Regions from separate parts of the Streptomyces sp. NPDC028308 genome, predicted to be linked through region 2. Evidence: riboswitches for the same ligand, from Rfam matches in the RefSeq annotation. Region 2 holds a riboswitch; each other region holds the start of a gene.
What was found. A riboswitch is a leader RNA that binds a small molecule or an ion and turns the genes downstream of it on or off. The one in region 2 is predicted to bind cobalamin.

Region 1 (7,447 bases), on a different contig from region 2:
CCTCCTCGGCCGCGCGGTACGCGGCGTCGAACTCCTCGCCCCACAGGTCGACCAGCTCGGGCACGTCGGACGGTGAGAACAGCGACCAGACGCCGTTCGCGTCGACCCGGCGCATGAACTCGTCCGGGATCCAGTGGGCGAGGTTCAGGTTGTGCGTACGGCGGGCGTCCTCGCCGGTGTTGTCGCGCAGCTCCAGGAACTCCTCGATGTCGGAGTGCCAGGTCTCCAGGTACACCGCCGCCGCGCCCTTGCGCCGGCCGCCCTGGTTCACGGCGGCGACCGAGGCGTCCAGGGTCTTCAGGAACGGGACGATGCCGTTGGAGTGCCCGTTCGTGCCGCGGATCAGCGAACCCCGGGAGCGGATGCGGGAGTAGGACAGGCCGATGCCGCCGGCGTGCTTGGAGAGGCGGGCCACCTGGTGGTAGCGGTCGTAGAGGGAGTCCAGCTCGTCCAGGGGCGAGTCGAGGAGGTAGCAGGACGACATCTGGGGGTGCCGCGTACCGGAGTTGAAGAGCGTGGGGGAGGACGGCAGGTACTCGAGCCGGCTCATCAGGCCGTAGAGCGCGGCCACTTCGTCGACGGCGCGCGGGGTGTCGTCCTCGGCGAGGCCGGCGGCGACGCGCAGCATGAAGTGCTGCGGGGTCTCGATCACCTGCCGGGTGATCGGGTGCCGCAGGAGGTAGCGGCTGTGCAGCGTGCGCAGGCCGAAGTAGCCGAAGCGGTCGTCCCCGGCGGTGTCCACGAGCGCGTCCAGGCGCTCCGCGTGCAGGCGGACGAACTCGGCGGTGCGGTCCGCGATCAGCCCCTCCCGGTGGCCGACGGCGACCGAGGCGGAGAAGGAGGTGACTCCCTGGGAGGCGGCCTCGGCGGCGATGCCGATCGTCAGCAGCCGGGCGGCGAGGCGCGAGTAGACGGGGTCCTCGGAGATGAGTCCCGCCGCGGCCTCGGTGGCCAGCTCGCGCAGCTCCGCCCCGTCCGCCCGCGCGGACCGGCCGCGCAGGGCGGCGGCGGCGACCCGGCCGGGGTCGGCGCCGGGGAGGTCTGCGGTGAGGTCGGTCAGGGTCCGCAGCAACGCGGCACCGGGACCGTCCGTCTCCGCCGCTGTCGCGGACGGTGTCGCTGCGGCCGGATCGGCTGGCGCGATGGTCACGTGGGGCTCTCCCTCGCTCGGCACGGGGCCTGGAGGGAGGGCAGCGGGGCACACGTCACCCCGGCACGGGTACGCGTGCGTCCACCGGCCCACTCCACGAGGCCCGGACGTCTGGGCACCCGGACCGGACGGGCCGGGCGCACTGTCGGCAGGTCCTCGGACTGACCGTGTGCGCGAACACGCACAAGTACACCGTTGCGGGACAGTTCCGGATTCGCACCGGATTCCCCTGCGGCGACAGCGAGCATGAGCATACATCTTGTGCCGGGCCGTCGACGCACCCCCACATGTTGTGTCGTGTCGGCTCCGGAGGGTGTCAGTCGGCCGCGGTGGACGCAGCTGTCAGAGCGTCAGTTCGTAGGTCAGCAGCAGGATGTCGTCGAGCTCCGGGACGGGATTCCAGTCGCGCTCGGGGGTCCGGACGAAGCCGAGCCGCTCGTAGATCCGGTGCGCGGCGCGCATGGTCCGCTGGGTCGACAGCACGACGCGGACGCAGCCCTCCGTGGCCCGCGCGCGGTCGACGCAGGCGCGCACCAGGGCCTCGCCCGCTCCTCTTCCGCGCGCCTGCGGGGCGACCGCCAGCATGCGGATCTCGGCCTCGCCGGGACGGGCCAGCTCGGCCATGGCGTTGCCGGCCGACGGCACGTACGTCACCCCGCCGAGCACGGTGGCGTCCCGGTCCACGGCGACCAGGACCTCGGCCGCGGCGGCGCGCCGCGCGACGTCCCGCAGGTGCACCAGGTAGCCGTCGCCCTCCCCGAAGTCGAGCAGACCGTCACCGAGATACGCCTGTGCGGTGATCTCCCCGAGCGTCCCGTACTCCCCGGGCAGCGCCCGCCTGACGATGATGTCCATGCGGGTGAGTCTGCCGGACGGGAACGACGTCGGGCCGCCGGTTTTCCTCCGGCGGCCCGACATGGTGTGTACGAGAGGGACTTCAATGCGAGGTGCCCGCCGTGGCCGGCGGCAGCTCCACCTGGACGCCCGGGTCCCCGGCGTCCGCCGTGTAGTCCTCCGGCGACGTCTCGTCCAGGCCGTCGGGAGCCTTCACGGCACGCAGGACGAAGGTGAGCACGACCGTGACCGCCAGGTTCAGCACGAAGGCCGTCAGCCCGATGTAGCCGATCTCCCCGATGCCGGGAATCTCCTTCGAACTACCGCCGAAGTGCCGCTGCGTCGGGGAGGCGACCCCGTACGCGGCGAAGGTGCCGTAGACCATGCCGACGGCCCAGCCGGCGAGCAGCGCCCAGCGGTGGAACCAGCGGGTGAACAGGCCGCCGACCAGCGCCGGGAAGGTCTGGAGGATCCAGATGCCGCCCAGCAGCTGGAAGTTGATCGCGACCGTCTTGTCCATGGTGAGGACGAAGGCCAGCGCGCCCACCTTCACCAGCAGCGAGACCAGCTTGGAGACCTTGGTCTCCTGCTGCGGCGTCGCGTCCGGCTTGATGAAGTCCTTGTAGATGTTGCGGGTGAAGAGGTTCGCCGCCGCGATCGACATGATCGCCGCCGGCACCAGCGCGCCGATGCCGATGGCCGCGAAGGCCACGCCCGCGAACCAGTCCGGGAACATGTTCTCGAACAGCTGCGGGATCGCCAGCTGCCCGTTCTGCACCTTCACCCCGGCCGCGATCGCCATGAACCCGAGCAGGGCGAGCAGGCCCAGCATGAGGGAGTACAGCGGCAGGATGGTGGTGTTGCGCCGGATCACGTCACGGCTGCGGCTGGACAGCGTCGCCGTGATCGAGTGCGGGTACATGAACAGGGCGAGCGCCGAGCCGAGCGCGAGCGTGGCGTAGGTCCACTGTCCGGCCTCGGCGGGCACGACCCCGCCCGCACCGGCGGCCGTGTACTTCTCGCCCGCCGCCTTGAAGATCTCGTCGAACCCGCCCAGCTTGATCGGGATGTAGATGATGGCCACCGCGATCACGATGTAGATCAGGGTGTCCTTCACGAACGCGATCAGGGCGGGCGCCCGCAGCCCCGAGGAGTAGGTGTACGCGGCCAGCACGCCGAACGCGATGAGCAGCGGCAGGTCCTTCACGAACCAGTTGGTGTTCTCGCCGCCGCCGACGCCCATCACGTCCAGCACCGCCTGGATGCCGACCAGTTGCAGGGCGATGTACGGCATCGTGGCGAGGATGCCGGTGACGGCGACCGCGAGCGACAGCCCCTTGGAGCCGAAGCGCCCGCGCACGAAGTCGGAGGTCGTCACATAGCCGTGCTTGTGCGAGACCGACCACAGCCGCGGCAGGAAGGTGAAGATCAGCGGGTAGACGAGGATGGTGTACGGCACCGCGAAGAAGCCCGCCGCGCCCGCCGCGTAGATCGCCGCGGGGACGGCGACGAACGTGTACGCCGTGTAGAGGTCGCCGCCGAGCAGGAACCAGGTGACCCAGGTGCCGAACGACCGTCCGCCCAGGCCCCATTCGTCGAGGCTGTGCTCGTTCTCGGCCTTGCGCCAGCGCGCGGCCAGGAAGCCCATGACCGTGACGGCCAGGAAGAAGAAGATGAAGACGCCGAGGGCGACTCCGTTCACGCCGTCGTTCACTTCGACGCACCCCCGTCCTTCGTCGCGCGGGCGCGCTGGTCACGCTGCCAGAGCTGGTACGCGGTCATGGTGAGCAGCGTGGAGATGAGCACCCACAGCATCTGGTACCAGTAGAAGAACGGGATTCCGATGAACGTCGGGTCGGTCTTCGCGTAGGAGCCGACCCACAGCATCGCCACGAACGGCGCGACGAGGCAGACGGCAATGACCACGCGGACCGGTGTCACCACCGGTGGCTTGACTTCGGGCACATCTGACATTCCGCGGCTCCGTCCCCTCGCTGATCACCTGTGTAATGCGCAGGCAATGTAGGCGACGGTGTCACGCAGACGGAACCCCCCGTCCGCATATCGGTCCCGACCTGGGGATTCTCCGCGGCGGCGAATGCCCCACGACGGCGTTTTCCGCACTCATGAGGGCTCGCTTCATGCGGGGACCCGGGCGATCTAGTCCATCGGCCGCTTGAGGCGGGCCACGAACTTGTACCGGTCGCCCCGGTACACCGAGCGCACCCACTCCACCGGCTGACCGGTCCTGTCGAGCGAGTGCCGGGAGAGCATCAGCATGGGCAGCCCGACGTCGGTGCCGAGCAGGCCGGCCTCGCGCGGGGTGGCCAGCGAGGTCTCGATGGTCTCCTCGGCCTCGGCGAGGTGGACGTCGTAGACCTCGGCGAGCGCGGTGTAGAGAGAGGTGTACTTGACGAGCGACCTGCGCAGGGCGGGGAAGCGCTTGGCGGAGAGGTGGGTCGTCTCGATGGCCATCGGCTCGCCGCTCGCCAGCCGCAGCCGCTCGATGCGCAGCACGCGTCCGCCGGCGGTGATGTCGAGCAGGTCCGCGAGCGTCTCGTCCGCGGTGATGTAGCCGATGTCCAGCAGCTGCGAGGTGGGTTCGAGACCCTGGGCGCGCATGTCCTCGGTGTACGAGGTGAGTTGGAGCGCCTGGGAGACCTTCGGCTTGGCGACGAAGGTGCCCTTGCCCTGGATGCGTTCGAGGCGGCCCTCGACGACCAGCTCCTGGAGTGCCTGGCGCACGGTCGTGCGGGAGGTGTCGAACTCGGCGGCGAGGGTGCGCTCGGGCGGCACCGGGGTGCCGGGCGACTGCGTCTCCGTCATGTCGAGCAGGTGCTTCTTCAGGCGGTAGTACTTGGGCACGCGCGCGGTACGGATGGGTGCCCCACCCTCGTTCTCCGCACTGCTGACGTCGGTGCTCATGCTCTGCCTTCCCGGCTCCGGATGCCGAAGCGACCGACATACCCGATCGGCCACGGCTCACATCGTGGCACGGCTTCGCGCGCGAGTGTCCCCCGCACGCTCCGTGATCCCCTCTATATACCGTCGGGGTCCCCGTTGGTCTAGTCCATCGCGTCCGTCGGAGGGTCGCCGCCGAGGTCCGGGGTGCCCTGTTCGTGCCACCGGAACACCCCTGTCCCTTCTGTCGGTTGAGCAATGAAAGGTCCCTGCATATGTCGGTCCCGTAACGCTCACCTGGAGGGTCTTCTTCACCCTTGACACCCCTCTAGGTCTAGGCCAAGCTCCCCGTACTGGTCTACACCATTGGTCCAGGTCCCGGCCCCACGGGCAGTACTCGTCACAGGTCACCGCGGTGGGCAGGGGGGTTTATGGCATCCCTGAGGAGGGTGGCGTGAAGCGCAAGCTGATAGCCGCGATCGGTATCGCGGGCATGATGGTTTCCATCGCGGCGTGCGGGGACAGTGACAAGGACTCCGGGGGCGGCAAGGGCGGCGCGGAGGCCAAGGAACTCACCGTCTGGCTGACGGTGGACGCGCAGAACAACTGGCCCGAGCTGGTCAAGGCCGCCGACGCGGCGGTCAAGAAGAAGCACCCCGGCGTCAAGATCAATCACGAGTACTACGGCTGGCCGGACAAGAACGCCAAGCTCGACGCGGTCCTCGCCACCGACAAGGCCCCCGACGTCGTCGAGATGGGCAACACCGAGATGCTCGGCTACATGGTCAAGGGCGCCTTCGCTCCCGTCGACGCGTCGAAGTTCGACAACGCGGACCAGTGGCTGGACGGCCTCAAGGCGTCCGTCACCTACGACGGCAAGACCTACGGCGTGCCGTACTACGCCGGTGGCCGCGTCGGCAACTGGCGCAAGGACATCGCCGCCGCCTCCGGCGTCAAGTCCACGCCGAAGACGTACAAGGAACTCACCACCGCCCTGGACAAGATCCAGAAGAAGCAGGGCGACAAGTTCAGCGCCTGGTACCAGCCGACCCGTGACTGGTACGCCGCGATGTCCTTCGTCTACGACGCCGGCGGCTCCATCGCCGAGGAGTCCGGCGGCCAGTGGAAGGGCAACCTCTCCTCGCCGGAGTCCGTCAAGGGCCTCAAGGCGTTCAAGTCGGTCGTCGACAAGTACATGCACGGCGACAAGACCAAGGACGAGTCCGACCGCTACATCGTCTACGGCCAGGGCAAGTCCGGCATGATCTTCGGTGCCGCCTGGGAGGGCGCGACCTCCGAGGACCCGAAGAACGACAAGACCGGCAAGCTCAAGGGCAACCTCGAGAACTTCGTGGTCCCCGGCCCGTCCGGCAAGAACCTCCCCGTCTTCCTCGGCGGTTCCGACCTCGCCGTCCCGGTGAAGTCCGACGCCCAGGAACTCGCCGCCGAGTGGATCAACGCGCTCACCGGCGCCGAGGGCCAGAAGGGCCTGATCGGCAAGGGCAACCTGCCGAACAACAAGACCGACCTCGCGACGCTGAAGAGCGACCCGAAGACGGCCGTCCCGGCCACCGCGGCCGAGAGCAACTGGTTCGTCCCGATGGCGCCGGGCTGGGGGCAGGTCGAGAAGGCCCAGGTCCTGCAGACCATGCTGCAGAGCATCGGCACCGGAAAGAAGTCGGTCGAGGAAGCCGCGAAGGACGCGGACGCCGCGATCGACAAGGTCATCAACAACAAGTGACCGTCAGGCAGGGCCCCGTTGTCGGCGGGGCCCTGCTTTCCGTACGACCCTGCCGGGAGGCGGGGCCCGCTCCCCGCCCCCGCACGCCCCGCACGAAGACGCCGGGGCCGGACGGCCTGCCGCCCGTACGACGCGTACGGGCCGGCCGGGGCGCGGGAGCCCGCCTCCCGTACGACCTGTACGACCCGGTCGGGGACGGGACCTGCCACCCGTGGACCCGAGGGACCGCTGAGGAGCGCGCGGATGAGTGCCGCTGATACGACCACTGCCAAAGTGCCGCCGACGCGGCAGTCGCCACCACCCCCCGCCCCCGTGGCACCACCACGCCGGAAGCGGACCGCCGGCGGGACGGCCGTCCCGTGGGCCCTGCTCGCGCCCTGCCTGCTGATCCTCGTCCTGGTGCTCGGCTACCCCCTGGTCCGCCTGGTCACCCTGTCCTTCCAGGAGTTCGGGCAGTCCCAGCTCTGGGGCTTCAAGCCGGCCGAGTCGGTGGGCTTCGACAACTTCGGCAAGGTGCTGGGGGACGACGAGTTCTGGGCCGTCGTCGTCCGCACGATCGTCTTCGCCGGGGGCTCCGTCGTCTTCACGATGGTCATCGGCATGCTGATCGCGCTGCTCCTGCAGCGGGTCTCCGGCTGGGTGAAGACCCTCATCAACATCGCGCTGGTGGCCAGTTGGGGCATGCCCATCATCGTCGCCACCACCGTCTTCAAGTGGCTCTTCGACTCCGACTACGGCGTCTTCAACGCGGTGCTCAGCAGGCTCCCCGGCGTCGACATGATCGGCCACAACTGGTTCGCCAGCGGCCCCCAGGGCCTCGC
Region 2 (7,447 bases):
CCGCCGTGGTACTGGAAGTAGTCGTCGGCGTCGACCAGGTCGTGCTCGCGGGTGTCGACGTTCTTCGCGGCCACGGCGATCCGCCTGAACGCGGTCTCCATGTCGCCGCGCGCCGCCCGCCCGTCCAGCCCGCGCCCGTACGCGTAACCGCCCCACACCGCGTACACCTCGGCGAGGTCCGCGTCCGAGCGCCAGTTCCGCGCGTCGATGAGCGGGAGCAGCCCGGCGCCGTACGCCCCCGGCTTGGAGCCGAAGATACGGGCCGTGGCGCGCCGCCGGTCACCGTGCTCGGCGGTGTCCTCGTCGACGTGCCGGCGCACGAAGTTGGCGTCCGCGGGCTCGTCCAGCTCGGCCACCGCCCGCACCGCGTCGTCGAGCAGCCCGACCACGTGCGGGAACGCGTCCCGGAAGAAACCGGAGATCCGCACGGTGACGTCGATGCGCGGCCGGCCCAGCTCCGCCAGGGGCACGATCTCGAAGCCGGTCACCCGTCGCGACGCGTCGTCCCAGACCGGCCGGCAGCCGAGCAGCGCGAGGATCTCCGCGATGTCGTCGCCCTGGGTGCGCATCGCGGACGTGCCCCACACGGTCAGTCCGACGGACGTCGGGTACTCACCGGTGTCCTGGAGGTAGCGGGCCACGAGGGAGTCGGCGAGCGCCTGGCCGACCTCCCAGGAGAGCCGGGACGGGATCGCCTTGGGGTCGACGGAGTAGAAGTTGCGGCCGGTCGGCAGGACGTTGACGAGTCCGCGGGTCGGCGAACCCGACGGGCCGGCCGGGACGTAACCGCCGCGCAGCGCCTTGAGGATGTGCCCGATCTCGTCCGTCGTGCGGGCGAGCCGCGGCACGACCTCACGGCAGGCGAACTCCACCACCGCGACCCCGTCCGGGAGTTCGGCGCCGAGGACCTCCCGCACGAGAGGGGCGGCCTCGGACGTCGCCCAGCCGCGCTCCTCCATGCCCAGCGCGATCCGGCGGCACAGCTGCTCCAGCAGGTCGACCGCGTCGGCGCCGGTCCGCGCCGGGCCCCCGACCAGGTCGGTGAGTTCCGCCGGCACCTTCACCGGTGCGCCCGGCTCGGCCAGCAACTCCTTCTCGGACAGGCCGAAATGCGCCGCCAGCGAGGCCCGCAGCCCCGGCAGGGCGTTGGCCTGGCCGCCCCACACCTGCGAGGCGCGCAGCACGGCCAGCACGAGGTTCACGCGCGGCTCGGCCTCGGGCCCGCCGCCCAGGATGTGCAGTCCGTCGCGGATCTGCACGTCCTTGATCTCGCACAGGTAGCCGTCGATGTGCATGACGAACTCGTCGAACGTCTCGTCGTCCGGCTGCTCGTCGACGTGCAGGTCGTGGTGCAGCTCGGCCGCCTTCACCAGCGTCCAGATCTGCGCGCGCACCGCGGGCGCCTTCGCCGGGTCCAGATCGGACACCAGGGCGTACTCGTCGAGGAGTTGCTCCAGCTTGGCGAGGTCGCCGTAGGTGTCCGCGCGGGCCATCGGCGGCACCAGGTGGTCGACCACGGTGGCGTGCCCGCGCCGCTTGGCCTGCGTGCCCTCACCGGGGTCGTTGACGATGAACGGGTAGACCAGGGGGAGTTCGCCGAGCACGGCGTCGGGCGCGCAGCCGCCGCTGAGCCCGAGTCCCTTGCCCGGCAGCCACTCCATGGTGCCGTGCTTGCCCATGTGCACCACGGCGTCCGCGCCGAAGGAGTTCTCCAGCCAACGGTAGGCCGCCATGTAGTGGTGCGACGGCGGCATGTCCGGGTCGTGGTAGATCGCGATCGGGTTCTCGCCGAAGCCGCGCGGCGGCTGGATCATCACGACGACGTTCCCGAACTGGAGGCAGGCCAGCACGATGTCGTCGCCGTCGACGTACAGCGAGCCGGGCGGCTCGCCCCACGCCTCCAGCATGCCCTCGCGCAGCGCGGGGTCGAGCGTGTCGAACCACGCCCGGTAGTCGGCGAGCGGCACCCGTGCGGGCGCGGACGCCAGCTGCTCCTCGGTGAGCCACTCGACGTCGTGGCCGCCGGCCTCGATGAGCCGGTGGATCAACTCGTCGCCGTTGTCCGGGTATTCGGTCAGCGCGTACCCGGCGTCCCGCAGCGCGTCGAGGACGCGGACGGCGGAGGCGGGGGTGTCGAGACCGACCGCGTTGCCGACCCGGGAGTGCTTGGTCGGATAGGCGGTGAAGACCAGGGCGAGCTTCTTCTCCGCGTTCGGCTTGTGCTTCAACAGTGCGTGCCGTACGGCGATCCCGGCCACCCGCGCGGCCCGCTCGGGGTCGGCGACGTACACCGGCACGTCGTCCGGGCCCTGCTCCTTGAAGGAGAACGGCACGGTGATCAGACGTCCGTCGAACTCCGGGATCGCGACCTGCATCGCCGCGTCCATCGGGGACAGGGCGGCGTCCGAGGCGTCCCACGCGGCGCGCGAGGAGGTGAGGCACAGCCCTTGCAGGACGGGGATGTCGAGGTCGGCGAGCGCCCCGATGTCCCAGGCCTCCTCGTCGCCGCCGGCCGAGGCCTCGGAGGCGTGCGTGCCGCCCGCCGCGAGGACGGTCGCGACCAGCGCGTCCGCCTTCCCGAGGATCTCGTACAGCCCGGCGTCGGCACCGCGCAGCGAACCGCAGAACACCGGGAGGGCGTTGGCGCCGCGCGCCTCGATCGCGTCGCACAGCGTGTCGACGAAGGCGGTGTTGCCGGACAGTTCGTGGGCCCGGTAGAAGAGCACGCCGACGGTCGGGCGGCCCTCGGCCAGGTCCCGCTCGCCGTGCACCCCGAACTCGGCCGTCTTCCTCGGCTCCTCGAAGCCCTCACCCGTGAGCAGCACGGTGTCCGAGAGGAAGCGCGCCAGTTCGGTCAGGTTCTCCGGGCCGCCCTCGACGAGGTAGCGCAGCGCCTCCGCGACGACACCGGCCGGCACGGACGACTCCGCCATCAGCTCGGCGTCCGGTACGGACTCCCCGCCGAGCAGTACGGTCGGGATCCCGGACGCCCGCAGCGCGGCCAGCCCGTCCTCCCAGGCCCGCTTGCCGCCCAGCAGCCGTACGACGGCGACGTCCGCGCCCGTCACCAGCGCGGGCAGCTCCTCGGCGACGTCTACCCGGTTCGGGTTGCCGATCCGGTACGCGGCGCCGGAGGCCCGGGCCGCCAGCAGATCCGTGTCGGCGGTCGACAACAACAACACTGTGCTCATGCGGGTGCTCCCGGTGGGATGAAAGGCAGTCCTGTCGGAGCGCCCGACTCGATGAGCCGCCACAGCGCGTCCGTGTCCGCGTGTTCCTCGATCAGATCGCCGAGCAGGTCCAGCTGCTCCTCGCGCAGGGTGGCGAACGACGTGCCGGCGGCCGGCACGAACCGGCGGCCCGCGGCGGCCGCCACCTCCCGCAGGAACGCCCGCCGGAACCCGTCCGACTCCAGCGAGCCGTGCCAGTGCGTGCCCCAGACGGCGCCGACCCGGCAGCCGTCCAGGAAGGGTTCGCCGCCGGTGACCTCGGCGACCCCGTGGTGGATCTCGTAGCCCTCGACGTGCTCGCCGAGCGCCTCGCCGACGGGCCGCGTGAGCGTCTTCTCCCGCGCGAACCGCACCCGCACGGGCAGCAGTCCGAGCCCCTCGACGTGGCCCGCCCGCGACTCGACGTCGTCCTCGATGTGCTCGCCCAGGGCCTGGAAGCCGCCGCAGATCCCGAGGACGGGCCGCCCCTCGGCGGCCCTGCGCGCGATCGCGTCCGCGAGGCCGCGCTCCCGCAGCCACCGCAGGGCGTTCACCGTGCCACGGGTGCCCGGTACGACGACCAGGTCCGCGTCGGCCAGTTCCTCCGCCCGGTCCACGAACCGCACGACGACGCCCGGTTCGGCGGCGAGGGCGTCGACGTCCGTGAAGTTGGACATCAGCGGCACCGCGCAGACGGCGACCCGCAGCACGTCCTCGCCGACCGGCGGCGCCACGACGGACTCCCGGACGCTCCCGCGCAGGGACACCCGAAGTCCGTCCTCCTCGTCGATGCCGAGGCCGTGCCGGAACGGCAGGACGCCGTACGAGGGCCGGCCGGTGAGCCCGTGCAGCATCTCCAGGCCCGGCTCCAGCAGCGAGACGTCCCCGCGGAACTTGTTGACCAGGAACCCGGCGACGAGCTCCTGGTCCTCGCGGCTGAGCAGCGCGACCGTGCCGAAGAAGGACGCGAAGACGCCGCCCCGGTCGATGTCCCCGACCACCAGGACGGGCAGGCGCGCGTTGCGGGCGATGCCCATGTTCACGATGTCGGTGCGCCGCAGATTGATCTCGGCAGGACTGCCGGCCCCCTCACAGATCACCGCGTCATACGTGCCCCGCAACTCGGCCAGGCACTCCAGCACGGTCCCGAGCAGCGCCTCCTGGCGGCCCCCGTGGTAGCCGCGCGCGCTCATCTCGCCGACCGGCTTCCCCATCAGCACGACCTGGCTGCTGCGGTCGCTGCCCGGCTTGAGCAGCACGGGGTTCATCAGCGCGGTCGGCTCGACGCGGGCGGCCTGCGCCTGCATGGCCTGCGCCCGCCCGATCTCCGCACCCTCGCGCGTGACGAAGGAGTTGAGGGACATGTTCTGCGCCTTGAAGGGCGCCACCTTCACGCCCTGCCGCACCAGCCACCGGCAGATCCCGGCGGTCACGACGCTCTTGCCCGCGTCGGAGGTGGTTCCGGCGACCAGCAGCCCGCCGCTCACGGCCTCGCTCCCTTCGACAGCAGTCGTCCCGCGACGCAGACGCCCAGCGCGAGCCGGCTCACCCGGCGCGACAGGCGTACGGCCCGTTCGATGTCGTGCACCCCGACGGCTCGGCCGCTCCCGTTCAGCACGGGCCGGTGCTCGACCCTGCCGCCGTAGGAGAGGGTCCCGCCGAGCCGCACGCCCAGCGCCCCCGCGAACGAGGCCTCCACGGGACCGGCGTTGGGGCTCGGGTGGCGGCCGGCGTCGGCGCGCCAGGCGCGGACCGCGCCGCGCGGGTCGTCGCCCGCGACGGCCGCGAGGACGGCGGTGAGCCGGGCACCCGGCCAGCCGGCGACGTCGTCGAGCCGCGCGGAGGCCCAGCCGTAGCGGCGGTGGCGGGCCGACTTGTGGCCGACCATGGCGTCCAGGGTGTTCACGGCCCGGAAGGCGACCAGTCCGGGCACCCCGGCGACGGCGCCCCAGACGAGGGCTCCCACCACGGCGTCGGAGGTGTTCTCGGCGACGGACTCGACCACGGCCCGGGCGATCCCGTCGGCGTCCAGCGCCTGCGGGTCCCGCCCGCACAGGTGTGGCAGCCGCTCACGGGCGGCGTCGACGTCCCCGGCTTCCAGCGCGCGGCCCACGGCGCGGGCCTCACGGCCGAGGGAGGTGCCGCCTACGACGGCCCAGGTGGCGGCGGCGGTCAGCGCGACGGCGGCGGCGGGGGAGGGGCGTACGGAACGGCTCGCCAGCGCGGCGAGCCCGGCGGCGCCGCCCACGCAGACGGCGGTGTGCAGCGCGCCCCACCCGCGGTGGTCCCGCCACAGCACCCGTTCCACGGCGCCCGCGGCCCGTCCGAAAGCGGCGACCGGGTGCCCGCGGCGGGGATCGCCGAGGAGCAGGTCGCCGAGGAGGCCGGCGGTGGCGCCGTACGCGAAGACGCGATCGGCACGCACGGCGTCAGCCCGCCGTGGGGTGAAGTAGAACCCTCGTACTCAACAAGACCCGCAACGGGCAGCCGCGCATGGCGATATGTCCTCACTCAGGGTGTCCGCGCCCTGGTTCGAAGAGACCGGCGGGGAGAGTTCCTGGCTCCCGGGGGACTTCCTTCCCCGGTGACAGTGGCGGGACCGCGCCGGATTCACACCGGCTTCCTCTCCAGTCGCCGTACTTGGCTCCGGCAGTCCACCACGGGCTCAGAACAGCCGTCAACTTGCTGTTGACCTGCGGAGGGAGAGTGTGCGAAGGCCCACACGCACGTGGGGTGCGGGACGGTGATCCGTCCCGCACCCCACGTGAAGTGATGCCGCGTTGTTCGGCTTTCGCCGGTTCTGTCCGGTCGTCAGGCGACGATCAGATAGATCCCGTACCCCACCGCCGCCGCGCAGGCGGCGAAGCAGGCGTACGCGGTGGTGACCGCGAGGGCGGCGGATCCGCCCTGCGCGCCGGCGGACTCCCGCTTGGTGAGGCCGACGATGCCGAGGGTGAAGAGGCCGACGAGGGCCACGGTGACCACGAGGCTGACTCCGAACACGGAGCCGAGGGCTGCCCAGTCGATGTGCATGCTGTTCGTTCCTTAGACCGTGGCCGGGCGGGTGGGCTCGGTGGAGGGACCGGAGTCCGGGGCCGGGATGGTGGCCGTCAGGCTGACCGGGCCGGCCGGCGGCGGGGTGACCGCGGCGATCGCGGTGGTGACGACACCCGCGGGCTCGGCGTCGGTCTCGTTGACGTTGTCCATGGTGACGGGCTGGCGGCGCGAGAGCGTCCAGATGACCCCGGCACCGGCCACGAGCAGCGTGCCCGTGGCGATGATGCCCCAGGTGCCCTGCTGGGTGAGGAACTCGGCGCCGGCGCCGACGAGCCCCGCGGCGGGCAGGGTCAGGCCCCAGGCGATGAACATGCGGGTCGCGGTCGACCAGCGGACGACGCCGCCCTTGCGGCCGAGGCCGGAGCCCATGACCGCGCCGGAGCAGGACTGGGTGGTGGAGAGCGAGAAGCCCAGGTGCGAGGAGGCCAGGATGACCGTGGCGGCGCTGGTCTGGGCGGCGAAGCCCTGCGGCGGCGCGAGGTCGGTGAGGCCCTTGCCCATGGTGCGGATGATGCGCCAGCCGCCGAGGTAGGTGCCGAGCGCGATGGCCATACCGGCCGAGACGATGACCCAGGTGGGAGGGTTGGAGCCCGGCGCGAGCACGCCGCCGGTGACCAGGGCGAGGGTGATGATGCCCATCGTCTTCTGCGCGTCGTTCGTGCCGTGGGCCAGCGAGACCAGGCCCGCGGAGGCGATCTGGCCGGCGCGGTAGCCCTTGGCGGTCGCCTTCTCGTCGGCGCGGCTGCCGATCTTGTACGTCAGTCGCGTGGCGAGCATCGCGGCGAGTCCGGCCACGACGGGCGCGGCGACCGCGGGGATGAGCACCTTGGTGACGACGGTCGAGCCGTTCACCGACGACCAGCCGGCCGACATGACCGCGGCGCCGATGAGGCCGCCGAAGAGTGCGTGGGAGGAGCTGGAGGGCAGACCCAGGAGCCAGGTCAGCAGATTCCACAGGATGGCGCCGACGAGCGCCGCGAATATGACCTCGGTGCGGATGCCCTCTTCGTTGATGATGCCGCCGGAGATCGTCTTGGCGACCTCCACGGAGAGGAAGGCGCCGACGAGATTCAGCGCGGCGGACATCGCCACCGCCGTCTTGGGCTTCAGAGCGCCGGTCGAGATGGTCGTCGCCATCGCGTTGGCAGTGTCGTGGAAACCGTTCGTGAAATCGAACACGA
Region 3 (7,447 bases), on a different contig from region 2:
TGAAAGTGCACGACTTCTGGCAGACCCACCTGAAGACGCTGCTGGACGCCTGCGCGCAGATCTCGAACCACCTGGATTACAGCAAGGCCCAGCACGCGAAGGACGACGCGAAGATCGAGGGGGACCTCACGCGGATCTCCGTGCTCACGGAATACTTGAAGTAGGGCTCGGGGGAGCGCACGTCATGCTGAAGTACGAGGACATCATCGACGCCCCGGTGGCGAAGCTCAAGGCTGCCGTCGACGACTGGTCGGAGATGGCGGGGAAGCTGGACAAGCTCGCCACCGAGGCCGCCGACGGGATGAAGGCGAAGGCGGACAAGGCGGCCTGGGAAGGCGTCAACGCCGGGGTCACCAGGGCGTTCATCGGCAAGACGGCCAAGGAGTTCGCGGACGCCGCGGCCGAGGCCAAGGGCGTGAAGCTGATCCTGGAAGAGGGCCACGCGGCCATCAAGAAGGCCAAGGACGAGCTGGTCGGCATCCGGGACCACGAGGGCCCCGCTGCGGGCGTCCACGTGGACGGCAAGGGCAAGGTCACCGCGCGGAACCCGTTGTCCGAGAACCACACGGCACGGCACGACCCCGACTACGCCACGTATCTGAAAGAGGAGAGGGAGAACATCGCGTCGTGGCAGAGGAGGATCGACCTCATCGTCGACAACTGCAACGACACCGACCTCTCCTTCAAGAACGCCCTCCAGGCCAACGTCACCGACCGCAAGGACTTCAGCGCGCCGACGTACACGAAGCTGGACCAGGAGGAGGCCGCCCGCGCCGCCTCTCTGGCGGCCAAGGGCCGGGACATCACCCACACCGAACTCGAGCAGCTCAACGAGTTGCTCAAGGACAACAGTTCGTCGCGGGAGTTCTCCAAGGACTTCTACGAGAAGCTCGGCCCCGAGAAGTCGCTCGCATTCTTCGGCCAGCTCTCCACGGACATCTACGGGTACGGCGGCAAGGCCGACCCGGAGCGCCTCAAGGACGTCCAGGAGCTCCAGAGAAACCTCGGCCTCAACCTGGCCACCGCCTCCCACGACAAGGAATTCACCGACAAGTGGGGTCCGCAGCTCCGCAAGTTGGGCACGGAGCACATTCCGCTGGCCAAGCACGACTACGGCGGGCCGTTCGGATACCAGCTGCTCGGCGGGATCATGCGGTACGGGAACTACGACGCGAGGTTCCTCAACCCGATCGCCGAACACGTGGCGCAGCTGCACGCGAAGGACCCGTACATGTTCGCCCAGAACAAGGTGGTGAACAGTTCGTTCAAGAACCCGTTCAACCCCTCCGGTGTGAACGGGGCCGGCTACGACCCGGCCACCGCCATGCTGGAAGCGCTCGGCAACAGTCCGGAAGCGGCGAAGAGGTTCTTCGCCGACCCGCCGACCGCGTACAACGAGGACGGCACGGTCGATCACGGTGCCACGGCCGACCTGGGAAAGAACAAGGACGGCGAGGCGATCGACAACTACCTCGACTTCTTCGGCAACGAGGAGTGGGAGTCCTTCGGCGACGCCAACTCCTCCGGCGAGAAGGAGCTCAAGGCGGCGCTCGATCAGATGCCCGATGCCCTCGGCCACGCCTTGGAGGCAGCGACTCTCGGCTACCCCGCGGGGCACCCGGACGCCGGCGTGGTCCGGGACGAGGACAACGCCGCGGTCATGCAGCAGGTCATGGAGAAGTACGCCGCGGACCCGGGTCTCCTCAAGGAGCACCAGGAGGCGATGGCCGACAGCCTGGGCGTCATGGGCGCCGGCTACATCGACGACGTCAACTGGGCGTTGGCCAAGAACGATCCGGACAGCGTGTTCGCGCCGGGCAAGAACCCGGACGGGCACCTCGACTTCGCTGACACGGTGGACAGGAACGGGCGGAGCGTCGTCCGGGGCTTCCTCAGCACCCTCGGCCAGCACCCGGACGCCTACGCGACGGTCTCGACCGCGGAGCAGGTCTACACCCGCAGCGTGCTGGAGGGGACAGTGGGCCCGGACGGAAAGATCGACGACGAGGTCGCTGCCAGGGCCAGGGCGACCGTGCGTGTGGGCGCCGAGGTGCAGGGCATGCTCGACCAGTCCCGTGCCGACCAGGTGGAGGCGACGAACCTCAAGACCCACGAGGACTACGAGAAGGCGGTCGCCAAGCGGTCGGGCTGGGTCGAGTTCGGGGCCACGGCGGGCATCGCGGCGGGCGTCGCCTTCCTGCCCGCGACCGCGGCCGTGGGCACGGCCGCGGTGCTCATCCCGCTGGCGACCGATACCGCCAGTGGTGCTGCCGAACAGGTCATCGGGCAGATGGTCGGTGACATCTCCGACAACTCGGTCGATGAGCACAAGGAGAAGACGGAGGAACTCACCCGCGCGGAGAAGACGAAGATCTACTCCGCGGGGGAGAGCATGGCGGAGGCGCCGATGGAGGACTTCCTGCGACGTCACGGCCTGGACGACGCCAGAAACACGGTCGGGCAGGATCTGCGTGAGTCGACGGTGATCGGTTACGGGCTCGGCAACGACCGGGAGAACCAGCAGGGCAACGACCCGGAGACCGGCTGAGTCCGTGGACGGCCGAGAGTACGGAAGGATACGGACAGTGATCAGTCGTAGGTCGGTACGCGGGAGACTCCTCGTCACGGTCGTGGCCGGCTCGTTGCTTCTCGGCGCCTCCGGTTGTGGAGGGGACGGAGATGCGGAGGGAACTCCGAAAACTCCGAAGGACTACAAGGTGGTTGGGGGGACACGGCTGTGCGGTGGCAAGGCTGTGTCCGCCGAGGCGTCTCGGGCGCTGAAGGTGATCACGGGGTCGTCGCGGTTCGAGGCGTCGGCGAAGGAGTACACCGTCGCACAGGCCGCAGCGGACCTTGTCGAGGAGTTCCCGGTCCCCACCGTGACCAAAGACGTGTGCCGCGTCCATCTGCCCATCGGCACGCCGGACTTCGTGCTCAGGATCACGTGGAAGCTGGTCGACGGCCCTCCGACGGACGAACCGCCGGCCCCGAAGTTCACCGTGCTGAAGATGGGAGAGGACGCCCTGGCCGCGGCGGACATGGCGTACGTCCAATTCGCATGCCGGAGCCCCAGGTTGTCCGACGCGTCGAGGTCGGGTCACGTCCTCATCGGCGTCCAGCGCTGGGGGATGCCGCAGGAGCCCGAAGGTGACACCAGGGCATTGAAGGAGGCCTACGCCACCGTGGCCCACTCCGTCTCGCTCGCCATGGCCGAGGAGTTGCGCTGCGAAAAAGACGGCGGGCTTCCTGCTCGGGCGGTGCTGGATCCCGTGGAGCCGCGTCATACGCAGTGATCCGGCCCGGTACTGTCCCGGGCCCGCCCCGTTCCTGTGACGGGGGCGGGGTGCACGGACGCCGTAGGAGCCTATTGTCTTCGCCGGTGAGCGTGACAAGGCCCCCGTCGGCCCGGGGTGAGGGCCGTCAGGGGCGCAGGCCGTACGGGTCGTCGCAGAGTTCGAAGACCGGCTCGCCGCGGACCGGGTCCTCGGCGACGGTGAGCCGGACGCGGCCGCCCGGGTGGATGGCGATGAACGGCCCCTTCACGCGGCCGCGGACGGTGAAACCCTCCGCCATCTCGATCAGGGAGACGTTGCGCGCGGCCGGGGTGTTGCGGCGGACCACGGTCGTGCGGCGCACGATGCCGGTGCCCTGGCTGCGTTCGGTGCGCAGGTCGCTCGACGCGCAGACCGGACACAGCAGCCGGTGGAACATGGTGGTCCCGCACCAGCGACAGCGCTGGAAGGCGAGGCGTTCCTCGCTCGACTTGCCGGCCCAGGCGGGGGCGCCGCTCTCGACGGGGACGGTGGCGTTGCTCTCAGGGACGTCGGCGTCCAGCACGTCCGCCGCGATCCCGATTCCCGGGTGGAACACGATGTCATCTCCCTGCGCTCGGCCGGAATCTGATGTGCTCGGATCGCCGTGCACGCGCCACAGAGTATGGCACTCAGTGCCAGTCGTAAAGGCACTGCGTACCCTCAATCGGTCCAGACGGACTCGATCTCCTTGACGACCCGCCACATGGGGACCCCGCGCCGGGCCACCAGGACCACCACGTCCTCGCCCTCCTCCGTACGCGCCACCGGGCCCTCCGTGCCGAACGTCCGCCGCACGTAGTCCAGGGCCCGGTCCACGAAGGCGTCGGCGTCCCCCTCGCCGTCCGCGCGCAGCCAGGAACGCAGGGCGTTGTTGTGGGCCGCGACCACGGCGGCGGCGATCACGTCGGCGTGCAGGGTGCCGTCACGCCGGTCGGTGAGACGGGTCCGCAGGTGGTCGGCTAGGGCACGCTCGTAGCGCCACACCACGGAGAGCTCGTACGCCCGCAGCCCGGGCACCCGCTTGGTCAGCCGGTAACGCTGCACGGAGAACGTCGGGTTCTCCGCGTACATCCGCAGGACGAGCCGGGCCGCGTCGCAGACGCGCGCGACGGGGTCGTCCTGCGGCGGGCCGGACTCCAGGAACTCGGTCATCTCCGCGAGACAGCGTTCGTGGTCCGGGAAGACCACGTCCTCCTTCGACGGGAAGTACCGGAAGAACGACCGTCGGCCCACCCCGGCCAGCGCGACGATGTCGTCGACCGTCGTCTGCTCGTACCCCCGCTCCAGGAACAGCCGGAACGCGGCCGCGACCAGGGCGTCGCGCATCGGCGGCTTCGGCGCCCCCGCGCCGGCCGACGGACCCCCGGGGGATGTCTCGCTCATGCGGCGAAACTAGCATCGGCGGTATCGAGGTGACACTCAGTGCCTGGTGGGGAGGGGACTGAGTGTCATGCGTGTTCCGGGTGCGGAGTCGGCCCCGTGCCAATAGGGCTCCGGCGCCCGCCACGCTCGCCCGGCCCCCTGCGCTCCGGCGCCCGCCACTGTCGCCGGCCCCCCGGCGCTCCGGCGCTGAGGCTCGCGGCCCCGTCTCAGCCGCCGTCGGCCGGGCGGACCGCCCAGCGCTGCTCGACCCTGGCAAGGCGCCAGTACGCGAGCGCGGCGGCCCAGACGATCACGAAGAGGCCGACGATGATGAAGCCCACGTTGTCGAGGTCTAGGTCCGCGATCCAGCCGGTGACCGCGTCCCGCAGGTCGAGCTTGTCGTGCAGGACGCCGACCAGCTCGATGGTGCCGATCAGGAACGCGACCGCGATCGACAGCCCCGTGATGGTGAGGTTGTAGAACACCTTGCGCACGGGGTTCGAGAAGGCCCACTGGTAGGCGAAGTTCATGAACGTGCCGTCCAGCGTGTCGAAGAGGCTCATGCCCGCCGCGAACAGCAGCGGCAGGCACAGGATCGCGTACCAGGGCAGCCCGGCCGCCGCCCCGCTGCCCGCCATCACCATCAGCGTCACCTCGGTCGCGGTGTCGAAGCCGAGGCCGAACAGGAAGCCCAGCGGGAACATCTGCCCGGGACGGCTGATGGACTTGGTGAAACGGCCGAGGATCCGGTTCATGAACCCCCGTGAATCCAGGTGCTCTTCGAGCTGCCGCTCGTCGTACGTCCCCTCCCGCATCGCCCGGAAGACCCGCAGAATGCCCATCAGGGCAACGAGGTTGAGCGCCGCGATGAGGTACAGGAACATGCCGGAGACGGTCGTACCCATGACGCCCAGCACCTGGTGCGTGCGCGAGCCCTCGTTCATGATGCGTCCGGCGAGCTGGGTGCCGCCCGCGATCAGCGCGGCCAGGACGACCACCACGCTGGAGTGACCGAGCGCGAACCAGAACCCCACGGACACCGGCCTCTTGCCGTCCGCCATCAGCTTGCGCGTGGTGTTGTCGATGGCCGCTATGTGGTCGGCGTCGAAGGCGTGCCGCATGCCCAGGGTGTACGCCGTGACGCCGAGCCCGATGCCGAAGGCCTTGGAGCCGACCTCGTAGTGCGCCGGAACGACCAGCAGGAACAGCACACCGAACGCGACGACGTGCAGTGCGGCGATCACCGCCAGCAGACCGGCGGTCCGGACGGTGTCCTCGCGCCGCCACTGGAAGACGGTGGGGCCCGTGGGCCCGGTGGGCAGGGTCATGCGGTCACGCTCCAGCACCTCGTGGATCACTTCGTGAGATGCCGTGGCCGGTCTCCTGGCTTGCGGGTACCTCCCGCGCGAGCCGAAGCCGAGCGTGGTGGAGGGTCGACGCGCCCGCCCCTGCCTTCCCGGCCGTCCGGCCAGTGGCGCCGCCCTGGGGCGGCACGGGACGAGAACTCCCCGATCACAGTGGCGAGGGCCGCTCCGGACTGAGCCCCTGAAAGGCTGTCACCGGTCTTCCCGAACACCACGACGCGCCAACCTTAGGTGCCGCCCGTGAACGGCTGCAAGCCTGCACAGTTGCGCAGGTATCCAAGATCACACGGCGCCTCCTGGAAGAATGCCGCCATGCATCTCGTCCCCGCCGACCGTGCCGGCCGGCGCACCATCGACGGCCACCGGGTCTGCGACGCCGTGGCCGCCATCGGCGAACCCACGGCGGTACGCGCGTGGGCCGACCGCTTCTCGCTGCTCGCCGACCCCGGCCGGCTCGCTCTCCTGCTGGCGCTGCACCGGGCCGGGCCCCTGGCCGTCTCCGACCTCGCCGTCGCCACGGGCATGAACGACCCGGCCGTGTCGCAGGCGTTGCGGCTGCTGCGTACGGCGGAGGTCGTCGTCGGCGAGAGGCAGGGCCGCGTCGTGCGCTACCGGCTCGTCGACGCCCCGACCGCCGCGCTGCTGGAACACTGCGGCACGGGCCTCGCCTGAATCCGGCACGACAGCCCCGACAGTCCGAGCCCGACGGCTCGACAGTCCGAGAGACCGACGGCTCGACGGCTCGGTAGCCCGACCGCCCGTAGGTCCGACCGCCCGGTGGTTACCGGCAGTTACGGCAGTTCGGCGGCCCGGTCCGCTGTCTCCCGGCCGTTCAGAGCCCTTCTCCGGCAAGGAGAACCGTCGCGTACCGTGTCGCTGTTCGGCCGAACGGGTGACCATGCGTAAGAATTGCCCGGTGCAGACAACCATGGCGAGCCAGGGCGGGGATGGCCAGTGAACAGCCACGACGTCACCGATGAACAGTGGGAAGGGCTCGCCCAGGTCGTTCCGTTGCGCGGCCGGGACGCCTGGCCTTCCGCCGTCGGCCACCGGGCGATACCCGAGGCCGCGACCGAGACCAGGCGGCGCTTCGTCGTGCTGCGGGTCAATGTGTTCGCGGACGCCCGCGAGGTCGCAGAGACACTCATGGCGGGCATCCCCGTCCTGCTCGACCTGACGGGCGCCGAGACCGATGTCGCCAAGCGGGTGCTGGACTTCAGCACGGGCGTCGTCTTCGGCCTGGCGAGCGGGATGCACCGGGTCGACCGCAACGTGTTCCTGCTGACACCGCCGGGCACCGAGGTGCAGGGGTTGATGGAGGGGGTCGGGGTTCCGGGGCTGTGACGTGGACGTTCCCGGCGCGGTCGGGCACTCGCGGGTGACCTGCCGAGGGGCGGCCGGACGGTA

Region 1: it holds a riboswitch for cobalamin, as region 2 does, so the genes downstream of both, ACZ4VA_RS29230 (ribonucleoside-diphosphate reductase subunit alpha) here and ACZ4VA_RS17105 (cobalamin biosynthesis protein) in region 2, are expected to answer to the same signal.
Region 3: it holds a riboswitch for cobalamin, as region 2 does, so the genes downstream of both, nicT (Nickel transporter NicT) here and ACZ4VA_RS17105 (cobalamin biosynthesis protein) in region 2, are expected to answer to the same signal.

What each region holds. Positions count from the first base shown of each region.
Region 1 covers NZ_JBVHTO010000013.1:75,993-83,439, reverse strand. Annotated here, with positions in the region: gene ACZ4VA_RS29230 (ribonucleoside-diphosphate reductase subunit alpha) at 1-1,150, opposite strand, end outside; cobalamin riboswitch at 1,281-1,439, opposite strand; gene ACZ4VA_RS29225 (GNAT family N-acetyltransferase) at 1,493-2,005, opposite strand; gene mctP (monocarboxylate uptake permease MctP) at 2,088-3,698, opposite strand; gene ACZ4VA_RS29215 (DUF3311 domain-containing protein) at 3,695-3,958, opposite strand; gene ACZ4VA_RS29210 (GntR family transcriptional regulator) at 4,145-4,909, opposite strand; gene ACZ4VA_RS29205 (extracellular solute-binding protein) at 5,340-6,626, shown strand; gene ACZ4VA_RS29200 (carbohydrate ABC transporter permease) at 6,870-7,447, shown strand, end outside.
Region 2 covers NZ_JBVHTO010000007.1:68,136-75,582, reverse strand. Annotated here, with positions in the region: gene cobN (cobaltochelatase subunit CobN) at 1-3,191, opposite strand, end outside; gene ACZ4VA_RS17110 (cobyric acid synthase) at 3,188-4,696, opposite strand; gene ACZ4VA_RS17105 (cobalamin biosynthesis protein) at 4,693-5,634, opposite strand; cobalamin riboswitch at 5,741-5,883, opposite strand; gene ACZ4VA_RS17100 (hypothetical protein) at 6,021-6,242, opposite strand; gene ACZ4VA_RS17095 (inorganic phosphate transporter) at 6,255-7,447, opposite strand, start outside.
Region 3 covers NZ_JBVHTO010000003.1:209,308-216,754, forward strand. Annotated here, with positions in the region: gene ACZ4VA_RS08575 (hypothetical protein) at 1-164, shown strand, start outside; gene ACZ4VA_RS08580 (hypothetical protein) at 185-2,548, shown strand; gene ACZ4VA_RS08585 (hypothetical protein) at 2,754-3,293, shown strand; gene ACZ4VA_RS08590 (Zn-ribbon domain-containing OB-fold protein) at 3,421-3,870, opposite strand; gene ACZ4VA_RS08595 (TetR family transcriptional regulator) at 3,975-4,640, opposite strand; gene nicT (Nickel transporter NicT) at 4,904-6,004, opposite strand; cobalamin riboswitch at 6,033-6,271, opposite strand; gene ACZ4VA_RS08605 (ArsR/SmtB family transcription factor) at 6,353-6,712, shown strand; gene ACZ4VA_RS08610 (cell division protein SepF) at 6,995-7,384, shown strand.